2 regions of the Sphaerimonospora mesophila genome follow, and region 2 is predicted to be linked to the other one. Evidence: riboswitches for the same ligand, from Rfam matches in the RefSeq annotation. Region 2 holds a riboswitch; the other holds the start of a gene.
The links. A riboswitch is a leader RNA that binds a small molecule or an ion and turns the genes downstream of it on or off. The one in region 2 is predicted to bind cyclic di-AMP.
Positions count from the first base shown of each region.

Region 1: it holds a riboswitch for cyclic di-AMP, as region 2 does, so the genes downstream of both, AP234_RS27470 (GH25 family lysozyme) here and AP234_RS23365 (C40 family peptidase) in region 2, are expected to answer to the same signal.

Region 1 covers NZ_BCBX01000047.1:20,183-27,420, forward strand. The annotation lists gene AP234_RS27450 (alpha-galactosidase) at 1-783, shown strand, start outside; gene AP234_RS27455 (glycoside hydrolase family 2 protein) at 773-2,479, shown strand; gene AP234_RS27460 (DUF2804 domain-containing protein) at 2,476-3,459, shown strand; gene AP234_RS27465 (pirin family protein) at 3,683-4,672, shown strand; cyclic di-AMP (ydaO/yuaA leader) riboswitch at 4,843-4,986, shown strand; gene AP234_RS27470 (GH25 family lysozyme) at 4,999-5,739, shown strand; gene AP234_RS27475 (AraC family transcriptional regulator) at 5,824-6,825, opposite strand; gene AP234_RS27480 (aminobutyraldehyde dehydrogenase) at 7,021-7,238, opposite strand, start outside.
Region 2 covers NZ_BCBX01000041.1:164,521-171,758, forward strand. The annotation lists gene AP234_RS23355 (NYN domain-containing protein) at 1-554, shown strand, start outside; gene AP234_RS23360 (NlpC/P60 family protein) at 677-1,636, shown strand; cyclic di-AMP (ydaO/yuaA leader) riboswitch at 1,838-2,024, shown strand; gene AP234_RS23365 (C40 family peptidase) at 2,092-2,673, shown strand; gene AP234_RS23370 (peptidase MA family metallohydrolase) at 2,715-3,560, shown strand; gene AP234_RS23375 (glycosyltransferase family 4 protein) at 3,843-4,952, shown strand; gene AP234_RS23380 (TetR/AcrR family transcriptional regulator) at 5,004-5,594, opposite strand; gene AP234_RS23385 (MDR family MFS transporter) at 5,654-7,238, shown strand, end outside.

The DNA.
Region 1 (7,238 bases), on a different contig from region 2:
TCCCGGTCCGACGTCGCCAAATGGGCGCACGAATGGCTGGACGACCTGGTCACCCGAAACGACATCGCGTTCCTCAAATGGGACATGAACCGGCCGGTCACCGAGGCCGGCGACGACGTGTGGATCCCGTTCGTCCGCAACGTGTACGCCGTGATCGACCGGCTCCGCGCGGACCACCCGCATCTGATGATCGAGGGCTGCGCGAGCGGCGGAGGCCGTACGGACCTCGGCATGCTCGCCCGCACCGATCAGATCTGGGCCTCCGACAACACCGACCCCGCCCAGCGGATCGCCGTCCAGCACGGCTACGGCCAGATCTATCCGGCCTGCACGATGGGCGCGTGGGTGACCGACAGCCCGAACGCGATCACCTCCGGGCGGGCGCCGCTGGACTTCCGCTTCCACGTCGCGATGGCCGGGGCGCTCGGCATCGGCGGCGACCTGCCGCGCTGGGACGCCGACGACCTGCGGCAGGCGAAGGAGCTGGTGGCGCGGTACAAGGAGATCCGCCCGGTCGTGCACGACGGGCGGCTGGACCGGCTCGGCGACTGGGCCGTGCAGTACACCCTCGGCCCGAGGGTCGTGGTGCTCTCCTGGCGGCCCACCACGCTGATCCGCGTCACCGCGCCCGTACGGCTGAAGGGCCTGGACCCCGGCGGCCGCTACCGCGACGAGGACACCGGGGAAGTGCACCACGGCGCGCTCCTGATGAGCCACGGCCTGCCCCGGCCCTGGCCGTTCGACGCCACCAGCGAGCTGAGGAGGCTCACCCGTGTCGGATAGCCCGCTCCAGGAGTACCCGAGGCCCCAGCTCGTCCGGGACGGCTACCTCAACCTCAACGGCCACTGGCAGTACGCGATCGGCCCGCACGCGATCGGCGACGGCCCGCCCGAGACGTACGACGGCGAGATCCTCGTGCCGTTCTCGCCGGAGGCGCCGCTGTCGGGGGTGAACCGGCAACTGCTCCCCGGGCAGACGCTGTGGTACCGGCGCTCGTTCGACCTGCCGGGGGATTTCACCGACGGGCGGGTGATCCTGCACTTCGGCGCGGTGGACCAGACCTGCCGGGTGTGGGTCAACGGCGTCGAGGCCGGCGGCCACACCGGCGGCTACCTGCCGTTCTCCTTCGACGTCACGGAGCACCTGCGCGAGAGCGGCAACGTCCTCGTCGTGGCGGTGCGGGACGACTCGGACACCGGGCACGGCTCACGCGGCAAGCAGCGGCTGCGGCGCGGCGGCATCTGGTACACCGCCCAGTCGGGGATCTGGCAGACGGTCTGGGCCGAGCGCGTGCCCGAGCTCCACGTCGAACGGCTCACGCTCACCCCCATGCTCGACGACTCGTGCGTCGAGGTGACGGTGCACGCGCCGGAGGGCGAGGCGCACGTCGAGATCTCGGCCGGGGGCGAGGTGGTCGCGCACGCCGCCGCGCCGGCCGGGCGGCCCGTGCGCGTGCCGCTGCCCGGGGCCCGCCTCTGGAGCCCCGAGGACCCGTTTCTCTACGACGTGGCCGTCTCGCTCGGCACGGATCGGGTACGGAGCTACTTCGGCATGCGTTCCTTCTCGGTCGGGCCCGACGCCGACGGCGTCCCCCGGCTGCTGCTGAACGGCCGGCCGTACTTCCACGCCGGGGTCCTCGACCAGGGCTACTGGCCAGACGGCCTGTACACCCCGCCGTCCGACGAGGCCATGATCCACGACATCGCCACGATGAAGCGGCTCGGCTTCACGATGCTGCGCAAGCACATCAAGATCGAGCCGCTGCGCTGGTATCACCACTGCGACCGGCTCGGCATGCTCGTCTGGCAGGACATGGTCAACGGCGGCGCGGCGTACCGTCCCTGGGTGATCACCACCCCGGCGGTCCTGCCCGCCCTGCGGCTGGACGACCGCCGGCACCGCCGGTTCGGCCGGGCCGACGCGGCGGGCCGTACGGCGTTCGAGGCCGAGCTGCGCGCCACGGTCGAGCATCTGCGCAACGTGGTGAGCCTGGCCGTCTGGGTGCCGTTCAACGAGGGCTGGGGCCAGTTCGACGCGGCGCGGATCGCCGGCGAGGTCGCCCGGCTCGACCCGACGCGTACGGTCGACCACGCCAGCGGCTGGCACGACCAGCGTGCGGGAGACCTGCGGAGCCTGCACGTGTACTTCCGCCGGTTCCGTCCGCCGCGGCCCGACGGGCGGGTGCTCGTGCTGTCCGAATACGGCGGGTACGGCCTGCGCGTCGAGGGCCGCACCTGGGGCGAGAAGGAGTTCGGCTACCGCCGGTACGACACGGCCGACCGGCTCGGCGCGGCGTTCGCCCGGCTGCACGAGGAGCAGATCATCCCGGCCATCCGGCGGGGGCTGAGCGCGACCGTCTACACGCAGCTGTCCGACGTGGAGGACGAGATCAACGGCCTGCTCACCTACGACAGGGCGGTGCTCAAACTCCCCGAGGACCTCGTCCGCTCGATCACGGAAAGGCTCAGGTTCCAATGACCACACACGAGCGGGAGATCACGGCGCCGGTCGACCTGTGCCTGCCGGACGGGCGGCTCAACCCCGACGCCGTCGGCTGGACCCGGCGTCCGCTGCATCGGGGCAACCTGCGCGGGTGGGGACGGCGCAAGCGCTGGGAATACTGGGGCGTCGTCACGCCCGGCCACATCATCGGCCTGGTCGCCTCCTCGCTGGACTACGCCGCGGTGAACGGCGTCTACGTGCTCGACCGGGCCACCCGTACGGAGACCACCAGGGATGTCGTGGTGCCGCTGGCCCGGGGCGCCGTCTTCCCCGAGCGCAGCGGAGCCGGGACGGCGTCCGTACACGGCGGGGGTGTGGCGATCGACATCGAGCAGGACGCGGACGGCACGGTGATCCGGGCCGTCGCGCCCGGAGCCGAGATCGACCTGGAGGTGCCGCTGCCGGAGGGGCACGAGTCGCTCGGCGTGGTGGTGCCGTGGGGGCCGAACCGGTTCCAGTACACGGTGAAGGACGTCGGCCGTCCGGTGCGCGGGCGGCTGCGGCTGGCGTCGGCCGAGTTCACGATCGACGAGGCCGACTCCTTCGCCGTGCTCGACCACGGCCGCGGCAAGTGGCCCTACTCGATCACGTGGAACTGGGCGGCGGGCAGCGGGCCCGGCCGATCGATCCAGCTCGGCGGCAAGTGGACCGACGGCACGGGTTCCACCGAGAACGCGCTGTTCGTCGACGGCCGCCTGCACAAGATCGACGACGAGCTGACCTGGTCGTACGACCGGGCCGACTGGCTGCGTCCATGGCGGATCACCGGCCCGCGCGTCGAGGTGGAGTTCCACCCCTTCCACGAGAAGGTCGCCCGCACCGAGCTGGGCCTGGTGGGCAACGAGACCCACCAGTGCTTCGGCCGCTTCTCGGGTCGGGCCCGGGCCGACGACGGCGCCTGGGTGGACCTCGACGGCCTTATCGGCTGGGCCGAGGAGGCACGCAACCGCTGGTGAGATGCTCTCACCACGCGGTCCGGCCCAGTGAGTGCCGCGCGAGCATGGCAGGCCGGCCGCCGCCGCTTCGTCAGCGATGTCCTCGGCCCTCATTTCGAGCAGATCTGCCGCGAGTGGGAGCCGCATCCGGGAGTGCGGGCGGGCTTGGCTTCGCCGGGGGAATGCGCGATGGTCACAATTGGTTGCAAGCCCATGTAATTTAAGTTTCAACCAGGAGCGTGCCATGCCCGCCGTCACCGCCGACACTCTGACGCTGCCCCGCGTCACCGCACCCGACCCGGCCGTCGCCACCCCCCGCCCCGTACGATCCGTGACGACCGCGCCCAGCGGCCTCGAGGGCGAGGGCTTCCCCGTACGGCGCGCGTTCGCCGGGGTGCCGCAGTCCGTCCTGGACCCGTTCATCCACATGGACCAGATGGGCGAGATCGAGTACGGCCCCGGCGAGCCCAAGGGCACCCCGTGGCACCCGCACCGCGGCTTCGAGACCGTCACCTACATCATCGACGGCGTCTTCGAGCACCAGGACTCCAACGGCGGCGGCGGCACGATCACCGACGGCGACACCCAGTGGATGACAGCGGGGTCCGGCCTGCTGCACATCGAGAAGCCGCCGGAGCACCTGGTGGTCTCGGGCGGGCTGTTCCACGGCATCCAGCTGTGGGTCAACCTGCCCCGCGCGCACAAGTTCCACCCGCCCCGCTACCAGGACATCCGCGGACGTGAGGCGGCGCTGCTCGCCTCGGCGGACGGCGGCGCGCTGCTGCGGGTGATCGCCGGTGAGCTGGCCGGGCACCCCGGCCCCGGCATCACGTTCACCGCGATCACGATGGTGCACGCGACCATCAGCCCGGGCGCCCGGCTGGAGGTGCCGTGGAACCCCGGCTTCAACGCCCTCGCGTACGTGCTGGCCGGCCAGGGTTCGGCGGGGACCGAGCGGCGACCGGTACGCAGGGGGCAGTTGGCCGCCTTCGGCCCCGGCGGGGCGCTGACCCTCACCGCCGACACCGCCCAGCCCCAGGCCGAGCCCAACCTGGAGGTGCTGCTGCTCGGCGGGCAGCCGATCCGCGAGCCGGTCTTCCACTACGGACCGTTCGTGATGAACACCCGGGCCGAGATCCTCCAGGCGATGGAGGACTACCAGGCCGGCCGCCTGGGCGTCATCCCCGCCGAACGCGTCCCGCACACCGACGGACCTCTTTCCCCGAAGGAGTAAGCAGCCCATCGCGAAGCTCCCGTCCCAGGATTTTTGTCCTATTTGCACCCCAATGGGGGTGTGTGTACCTTTTGACTCCACGGCACGCGCAGCGGTGACTCCGTCGTCGGTTGCGTTGCCGGTTCGTTGCCCGGATCCGCGCGTCTCCTGACGGAGCTGTCCCGTCAGGAGGTGCACGGCCGCCGACTCCGCACCTCACGGAGCCGGGGACCACCCCTCGGGTGAATCGGAGCGCCTGCCCCCTTGCGCACCGTAGGGCGCGCTCGCCGCCCCGAACCCGTCAGCTGTCCCGGCAGGCGGCATGGAAGCAAGGAGTCAATCCCTTCATGCTGGAACACCGGCTCTCCGCAGCCCCTGTCTCTCTCAAGCGCCGCCTGAGCCTCTCCGGCAAGCGTCTCGGCGCGGCCCTGGTCGTACTCACCGCAGTCGGCGTCTTCGCGGCCACGCCGGTGCAGGCGGCACCGCAGGCGCCCGGAGAAGAGAACGTCACGCTGATGTACGGCGAAGACGTCTCCAACCACGAGCCGAACCACGACTGGACCGCCAGCCCGGCGAAGTTCGGCATCATCAAGGCCACCGAGGGCCTGTCCTTCCGCGACTCCACCTTCGCCCGTTTCTGGCAGGAGCTGGACGAGAAGGGCATCGTCCGCGGCGCCTACCACTACGGTCACCCCAAGAACGATCCCATCGCCGAGGCCGAACACTTCCTGTCCATGGTGAACCAGCACCCCGCCAAACCCGGCGATCTGCTGGTGCTGGACCTGGAGACCACGAACGGCAGGTCGGTGGCCCACGTCAACGCCTGGGCCAAGGCCTGGCTCGCCCACGTGAAGGCCAAGACCGGCGTCACCCCGATGTTCTACAGCGGCTGGAACTTCGCCAACACCTATGGCCACGGCCTGGCCGAGTATCCGCTGTGGGTGGCCCACTACAGCAAGGCCCCGGGCGCCGTCACGCCGCCCGCCGACTGGAAGAGCTGGGCCATCCACCAGTACACCGAATATCCCATCGACAAGAACGTCTCCGCGCTCACCCCCGACGAGCTGCGCGCCCTCGGCCGGCCCTGATCACGCGCGACCGTCCTCGCCGGCGGCCCGGGCCTGTCCCGGCCCCGGCGAGGCCGGTCGCACGGGGTTTCGCCGACGCGTGCGTCACCGGCGCAGCGTCGCCGACGGGGGCTCGCCGAAGCGCTGCCGATAGGCGAGGGAGAACCTGCCGAGGTGGGCGAACCCCCAGCGGAAGGCGACATCGGTGACGGTCGTCGCGTCCACGGCGTCCACCGTCAGCTCGGCGCGCACCCGGTCCAGGCGCACGTCCCGCAGGTACGCCATGGGGGTCGTGTCCAGGTGGCGGCGGAACCCCTCCTGCAGCGCCCGGGCCCCCACGCCCACGGCCTCGGCGATGTCCTCCACGGTGAGCGGCTCGGCGGCGTGGGCCTCGATGAGTTCCATGGCCCGCTTCACCACGGGCGGCGGGACACGCGGCTGCTCCCCGAGCAGGGCGGGGGTGTAGTTGCTGGGCTGGGCCAGCAGCAGCTGCGTCATCAGCAGCTCCTCCAGCCGCTTGGCGGCGGCCGGCTGGGTCAGCATGGCTCCGCCGGTCTCCGCCTCCCGCCGGAGCAGGTCGACGACCGAAAGCCACGACCGGGACGGGGGCAGGGTCAGATCCATGCCCAGGGAGAAGACGAGCGGCTCGCCCGGCTGCCGCCCGAGCATCCTGCCGAGCTGGGCTTCGAGCGCCGAGCGGTCGAACCGGGCGATGAGCTGTTCGTTCCCGGCCGCCCATCGTATGGACGTACGTCCCGTCATCGACAGCACGTAGGCGAGCTCGGGCGTGGCCACGATCTGCTCCCGGCCCTGGGTCACCTCCGCCGCCCCGGTCAGCGGGATCTCGACGAAGAAGTAGCTCCCCCACTCGTCCGGCGTGACCAGCATCTCCGCCCCGTAACCGAGGTAGTAGAGGCCGACCCGGTCGAGCGTCACCCCGTTCATGCGGGCGTCGAGCCGCGTCCCACGCTCGACGAGGCGCAGTCCGTGCGGGCCGAGCGCCTGCTCCACCCCCGCGTGGGCGTCCTCGAGGTCATGCGTGTGAAACCGCTCATGGGCCGCGAGCGGGGGCGACTTAACGAGCACGTCCTCCTCCCGAGCGGTCATGTGATCCGGACCGAGCTCCGCACCAGGTGAAAGGCGACCACCCGGCACGTCCGGCAACGCCCCGCCATCTGGCCGATAAACCGATAATCAGTAATACATCGGACAACGTCCTCTCGTGCCCTGGAACGCGGCAAACCCTCCCCAAGTTTGGGTGATATCTCGCCGCACCCCCTTGAAAGCGGAGGCGAAAGCCGGTCAGCCGTGGCTGATCATGACGTGCTTGATCCGCGTGTAGGCGTCCAGGCCGTAGCGGGAGAGATCCTTGCCGGTGCCCGAGTGCTTGAAGCCGCCGTGCGGCATCTCCGGGATGATCACCTGATGGCAGTTGACCCAGACGGCGCCGAAGTCGAGCGCGGCGGTCAGCCGCATCGCACGGCCGGTGTCCCTGGTCCACACGCTGGACGCGAGCGCGT
Region 2 (7,238 bases):
CGCTTCAGGGGACGGTGGCGGGGTTGCGCAAGGAGCTCGCCCTGCCCACGACCATCAGCAGGCCGGCCGACTCCGTGGCGGCGGTGGCCCCGGATTCGCCGGGTGTGACCGCGGTCCCCGCCAGGGCGCTCGCCGACGACGACCCCCAGCTGCTGGACCAGCTTCTCGCGATCCCCCACCTGCATCTGATCGTCGACGGATACAACGTGACCAAGACGGGCTATCCGTCGCTCACGCTGGCCGACCAGCGGACCCGGCTCCTCACCGGACTCGGCGGCCTGGCCGTACAGTCCCGTGTGGAGGTGACCTGCGTCTTCGACGGCGCCGAGCTGGACGGTCCGGTCCACGTCTCTGCGCCGCGCGGGGTGCGGGTGAGGTTCAGCGCGCCGGGGGAGATCGCCGACGACCTGATCAGGCAGCTGGTGCGCGCCGAGCCGAAGGGCCGGTCGATGGCGGTGGTCTCGTCGGACCGGGAGGTGGCCGACTCCGTGCGCAGGATGGGGGCCAGGCCGGTGCCCGCGCTGCTGCTGCTCCGCCGCCTCGGCCGGGGCTGAAGAGGCGGGAGGGGCTGCCCGGACAGCCGGGGCCGGGCCGTGCTCGAGGCCGGCCAGGTTGAAGCTTGAAGATCGCATGAGTAGAGTCGCGCCAGGCTTGGGACGATCTCGAGGGGGCCTTGGTGCGAGGGCGCTTACCGGTGGCCGCCGGCATGGCCGCCGTGCTTTTGCTGCTGCCGAACATGGACGCGCAGGCGGATCCGAGACCGACCGTGGCTCAGGCCAAAGCGAAGTTGAAGCAGCTGAACGAGCAGGCCGACAAGCTCGTAGACCGTTACAACGCGGCCAACGAGAAGTGGAAGAAGGCCAAGAAGCAGTACGACGCGGTCAACGACGACTATCGCAAGCACGCCAAGCGGGTCGAGGAGCTGCGCGAGGGGGTCGTCTCCATCGCGGTGAACGACTACCAGTTCGGCGACCTGGCGTGGAACGGCGTCCTCTACGGCACCGACCCGGAGGCGGCCCTCAGCGGCATGGCCGCACTCGACCAGCTCTCCCAGGAGCGCGCCCGCAAGCTCGAGGCGTACGAGGGCGCCATCTCGGGGCTCAAGCAGCGACGGGACAGGAAGAAGTCGGCCTACGACTCCGCCGTGAAGGTCAAGGGCGACCTCGCCAAGGAGAAGGATGAGGTCGAAAAGCTCGTCAAGCGGCAGATGGCACTGCTGCGCGAACTCGGTGCGTTCAACCCCGGCAACCCGAACAGCGCGGGAGCCGTCTACACCGGGCCGGCGTCGGGCAACGCGCTCACCGCGCTGCAGTTCGCCTACAAGCAGATCGGCAAGCCCTACCGGTACGGCGGGACGGGACCGAGCGGCTGGGACTGCTCAGGGCTCGTTCAGGCGGCCTGGGCGGCGGCCGGGGTGCGGCTGCCCCGGACGAGCTATGAGCAGTGGGCGTGGGGCGCCGGCCGGCGGGTGTCCCTGAACGAGTTGCAGGCCGGTGACCTGCTCTGGCACTCGGGCTACGGACACGTCGGGATCTATGACGGGGCCGGCAAGGTGGTCCACGCTCCCCAGACGGGAGATGTGGTGAAAGTCACCCCACTTGCCCAATATCGCCCGATTGGTGCGGTACGCCCCTGAGGTCGCTTTTTGATCTCTTTGTGCTAAATGTGAGCAGCATCATATTTAGGTGAATTTCGTCCGGGTATCCTGCGGTTTTTACCTTACCCGGAGCTTAAACGATCTCCTTCTCCTTGGGGTGGCCTTTGCCGTTCGGTGGCGCGTCCGGATAGCTTCTGGGCCTGCGGCGAGCACCGGACCACCGGTCTCGTCCCGCATCCAATCGGTGATCTGCCGAGTCCGTGCAGTCAGGAGGCACGGAGCCGGGGAACCAACGACCCTCGCATTCAGGGGTCAGGGGTGAATCGGCGCGCCGGGAGCGTTCCAAAACGCTGCCACCCGGGTGCCGTAGGGCGACTTCCCCGCCCGAACCCGTCAGCTAACCCGGTAGGCGCGAGCGGAAGACCCTAGGAGAGATCCTGTCTACCACCCCCGCGAATCTGTCCCATCGTGCCCGTCTCGTCCTCGGTGGCGTCGTGCTGACGTCCTCCCTCGGGGCCATCGCCGCACCGGCGTCGGCGGACGACTCGGTGACCGTGACCGTCACCAAGGCGAACCCGGCGGTCGGACGGGCCGCCTCGGCCGACGACCCCGCGGCGAAGAAGACGTCGGATAAGACGAGCACGGAGAAGACGAGCACGGATAAGACGAGCACGGAGAAGAAGGAGGCGAAGCCGAGCCGGGCCGAGCGTCAGCAGGCCAAGGCCAAGCAGGCCGTCAAGGTCGCCAAAAGGCATATCGGCGCCCCCTACCGCTGGGGCGCCACCGGACCGCGAGCGTTCGACTGCTCCGGCCTCGTCCAGTTCGCCTGGCGCAAGGCGGGAGTACGCCTCCCGCGCACCACGTGGTCGATGCTCGGCGCGGTGCGCAAGAAGGTCGCCTGGCGGAACCTCAAGGCCGGTGACCTCGTCTTCACCAGCGGCGGCGGTCACGTGGGCATGTACATCGGGCGCGGCAGGATCGTCCACGCGCCGCACAGCGGCACCCGGGTGAGGATCGACAAGCTCGACGCCTACCGCAAGCGCACCTTCGTGGGAGCCGTACGACCCGGGGTCTGACGTCACCGCTGCCGCCGCGCGGCCCCCGTACGATGCTCGGCATGCCGCTGATCCGTGTCTTGATCGGGGCGCTGGTCCTGATCGGGCTGCTGGTCCTGCCGGCCGGGTCCGGGCCGGGTGATCGCCTGCTGCCGTCGGCGCGGGCGATCACCGCCGAGCATCCGGACATCTGGGCCGGTGCGTCGTGGGCCAGGGGCGAGCACGTGCTGGTCGTCGGCCGGCCACGTGGACTCGTCGCCGAACTCGCCGCGCCGGCCGACCGGGGGAGCCGTACGGTCGCCCGGGTCTGGGGGCGGCCGGTCGACGCGGTGATCCTGGTGCCGGCCACGACGGAGCAGGCGGCCGCACTGGCCGCGCCCGCGCGCGTGACCGGACTCGCCGCGCTCGCGGGGGTGGACCGCGTGATCGTCGAACCGTCCGGCTTCGCCCGCCTGTCGGCGGCCGGCCGCCGGGTCGTCATCACGCACGAGCTCACCCACGTCGCCACGGACGCGGCGGCGACGGGGCACCTGCCCGCCTGGCTGGTCGAGGGGTTCGCCGACTACGTGGGCTACCTCGACAGCGGCCTCACGGCCGGCGCGGTCGCCGCTGAACTGGCGGCGGACCTGCGGGCCGGGGCGCCGCCGCGTGCGCTGCCCGATCGTGCGGACTTCGCGGCGGGCTCGCCCCGGCGGGCGCAGGCGTACGAGGAGGCCTGGCTGGCCTGCCGGTACATCGCCGAGCGGTTCGGCGAGCGGCGGCTCGTGGCCCTCTACCGCGCCGCGATGCGCACCGGCCGGGACGGCGGTGAAGGCATCGACGGGGTGCTGCGCGCCACGCTCGGCATCTCGACAGCGGAGCTCACCCGCTCGTGGCTCGCCTACCTCCCCACCGTGATCTTGCGATAGCTCGCACCCATGGCCGCCTGCCTGCCCGTTCGTCCTCGCTGATCTTGCAGAAACTCCCGATCATACGCCGCTGCCTGCGACAATGCTCTTCGTGACCTTGCACTCCACCGCCGAGTGCAAGATCACGAATGGTGTTTCAGCAGGTCACTGTGGATCGACGAATATTTCTGCAAGATCACGGAAGGTCGCGTGCCAGGTGGGCGGCCATCCGTGCGAGCATTCGCAAGATCACGGTGGAGGGCGGGTGGCGGGGGATGTCCATGGTGAGGGGTGTGGGCAGGGATGGGCGCGAGAACGCTGATCGTCACCAACGACTTCCCGCCCAGGCCAGGCGGCATCCAGGCGTTCGTGCACGGGCTCGCCTGCCGTCTCCCGCCGGACTCGGTCGTCGTGTACGCGCCCCGATGGAAGGGCAGCGAGAGATTCGACGCGCGGCAGCCGTACGAGGTGGTCCGGCACCCGTCGACGCTCATGCTGCCCACGAGGACCGTCGCGGCCAGGGCGGCCGGCCTGGTGGAGGACGGCGCGACCGTGGTGTTCGGGGCGGCCGCGCCGCTCGGCCTGCTCGCCCCCGCGCTGCGCGCCGCCGGGGCCGCCCGCGTGGTCATGCTGACGCACGGCCATGAGGCGTCCTGGGCGCGCCTGCCCGTGACCCGCACCCTGCTGGGCCGCATCGGAGCCGGTGCCGACGCGGTGACCTATCTCGGCGGCTACACGCGCCGCCGGCTCGCGGCCGTCGTTCCCGAGGCCAAGCTCGTACGGCTCGCGCCCGGCGTGGACACCGCCGTCTTCCGGCCCGGCGCCGGCCGGGACGAGGTGCGCGCCGCGCTGGCCCTCGGCGACCGGCCGACGGTGGTCTGCGTCTCCCGCCTGGTGCCGCGCAAGGGCCAGGACATGCTGATCCGGGCCTGGCCGCGGGTGCTGCGGAGGGTGCGGGACGCGGTGCTGCTCCTGGTCGGCGGCGGCCCCTCGCGCGCCGCGCTGGAGCGGGCGGTCCGCCGGCTCGGCCTGCGCGACTCCGTCGTGTTCACCGGTTCGGTGCCGTGGGCGGCGCTGCCCGCGCACTACGCCGCCGGCGACGTGTTCGCCATGCCGTGCCGCAGCAGGCTGGGCGGCCTGGACGTGGAGGGCCTCGGCATCGTCTACCTGGAGGCGTCCGCGACCGGCCTGCCCGTGGTCGCCGGCTCCTCCGGGGGCGCGCCCGACGCCGTACGGCACGGCGAGACCGGCCTGGTCGTGGACGGGGGTTCCCCCGACGAGATCGCCCGCGCGCTCACCGGGCTGCTGGCCGACCCCGGCCGCGCTCGGGCGATGGGGGAGCGGGGCCGGGCCTGGATCGAGCGCGAGTGGCACTGGGACCACGTCGCGGCCCGCTTCACCGGCCTCCTGTGACGTTCCGGACCCCGGCCTGAGCGGCCCGGCTCCTCGGCCGGGCGGCCCGGCTCAGCCGAACGGCCGGGCGATCTGGGCGAGGGTCTCCTCGATGATCTCGGAGAGCGGCCGGGCCTCCTGCTCCTCGATCCAGACGTTGGTGGCGATCCGCAGCGCGACCAGGAAGGCGGCGGCCAGCAGCCGCGGCCGCATGCCTCGGGCGTCCTCCCCGTCGCGTTCTGCGATGGCCTGGGCCAGTTCCCGTTCGAGACCGGCGTGGTTGGCGAGCTGCCGGGCGAGCAGCGAGGGGTGCCGCTTGCACAGCGACGTGCGCACCGCCCACTCCCGGTCGGGCTCGCCCGTGTCGGCCAGCATCTCGCGCACGGCGCCGAGAAGCGCCTGCCAGCCCGACTCGTCCAGCGGTCGCCCGCGTACCCCTCGCAGGAGGGAACGGATGCGCTGCTCCTCGCCGTACAGGAGGGCGTCCTCCTTGTTGGCGAAGTAGTTGGAGAAGGTCCGGCGGGAGATGTTGGCGGCGGCCACGATGTCGTCGACGGTGACGTGGTCCAGCCCGCGCTCGACGGCCAGCCGGATCGTGGCCTGGTGCACGGCCTCCCGTGTCTCGGCCTTCTTGCGCTCACGCAGCCCAACCGTGGTCTCCATCAGGCGTCTACCTTACTCCGGGTTGAAAGATGCCCAGTGGGCAAACTTGCTCACTGGGCATGTATCGTATCCCCGTCGTTCTTCGTCAAAGCCATTGTTCGAATCGGAGGCCGCGCTTGAGCGCACCAACGCTGCCGGAGACCGAGCCGAAGAGCCACCGTCAGGTGCTTGAGGCACTGAGCGGTCTGCTTCTCGTCCTCTTCGTCGCGATGGTCAGCAGCACGATCGTGTCGATCGCGCTGCCCCAGATCATCGGCTCACTCAACGGCACCCAGTCCCAGTACACCTGGGTGGTCACCGCGGCCCTGCTCACCACGACCGCCTCGACCCCGATCTGGGGCAAGCTCGCCGACCTGTTCGACAAGAAGCTCCTCATCGAGATCGCCATCGGCATCTTCCTGGTGGCCTCACTCGCCTGCGGGTTCGCCCAGAACACGCCGATGCTCATCGCCTTCCGGGCCGTCCAGGGACTCGGCATGGGCGCCCTGCAGATCCTGGTCCAGGTGGTCATCGCCGCGATCATCCCCCCGAAGGAACGGGGCAAGTACAACGGCTACCTGGGCGGCGTCCTCGCCGTGGCCACGGTGGGCGGTCCGCTGCTGGGCGGCGTGATCACGGACACGTCCTGGCTGGGCTGGCGGTGGTGCTTCTTCCTGCCCATCCCCTTCACGCTGATCGCCCTGGTCGTCCTGCACCGGACGCTCAACGTGATGTCGGTACGCCGCCCGGAGACCTCGGTGGACTACCCCGGCGCCATCCTGATCGCGGCGGGCGTGAGCCTGCTGCTGATCTGGGTGACGTTCGTCGGCAACTCCTTCGACTGGATCTCCTGGCAGACCCTCGCCATGGTCGGCGTCTCGATCGTGCTGCTGGTCGCGGCCACGTGGGTGGAGTCCGTGGTGAAGGAGCCGGTCGTCCCGCTGCACGTCGTCCGCCGTCCCACCCCGGCCCTGGCCATCCTGGTCAGCGTGGCCGTCGGCATGGCGATGTTCGGCGGCGCGGTCTTCCTGGGCCAGTACTTCCAGATCGGCCGGGGCTACAGCCCGACCGAGTCCGGCCTGCTCACGATCCCGATGATGTTCGGTACGCTCGTGTCGTCGACGATCTCCGGACAGCTCGTCTCCAGGAGCGGCCGGACCAGGCCGTACATCATCGCCGGCTCGATCGTGCTCACGCTGGGCTTCCTGATCATGTCCACGATCGACCACGAGACCTCGATGGTCATCGTCGGCCTCGGAATGCTGGTGATCGGCATGGGCGTCGGCATGTGCATGCAGAACCTGGTCCTGGCCGTGCAGAACACCGTCCCGCTGCGCGAGGTGGGCGCCGCCACCGGCGCCATCACGTTCTTCCGCTCGCTCGGCGGCACGATCGGCGTCTCGGTCCTGGGCGCGGTGCTCGCCAACCGGGTGACCGCCGACATCACCGAGGGTTTCGCGAAGGCCGGCATCAGGCCGTCCGGTTCCCAGGACGGGAGCACCCTCAACATGGCGGCCATGCCCGAGCCGATCCGCGTCATCGTGCGCGCCGCGTACGGCGACGCCACCGGTCACATCTTCCTGGTGTCGGCGGGCATCGCCGTCGTGGGGATCGTCGCGGCGCTGTTCCTCAAGCCGGCCAGGCTGCGCGAGAGCGTGGACCTGG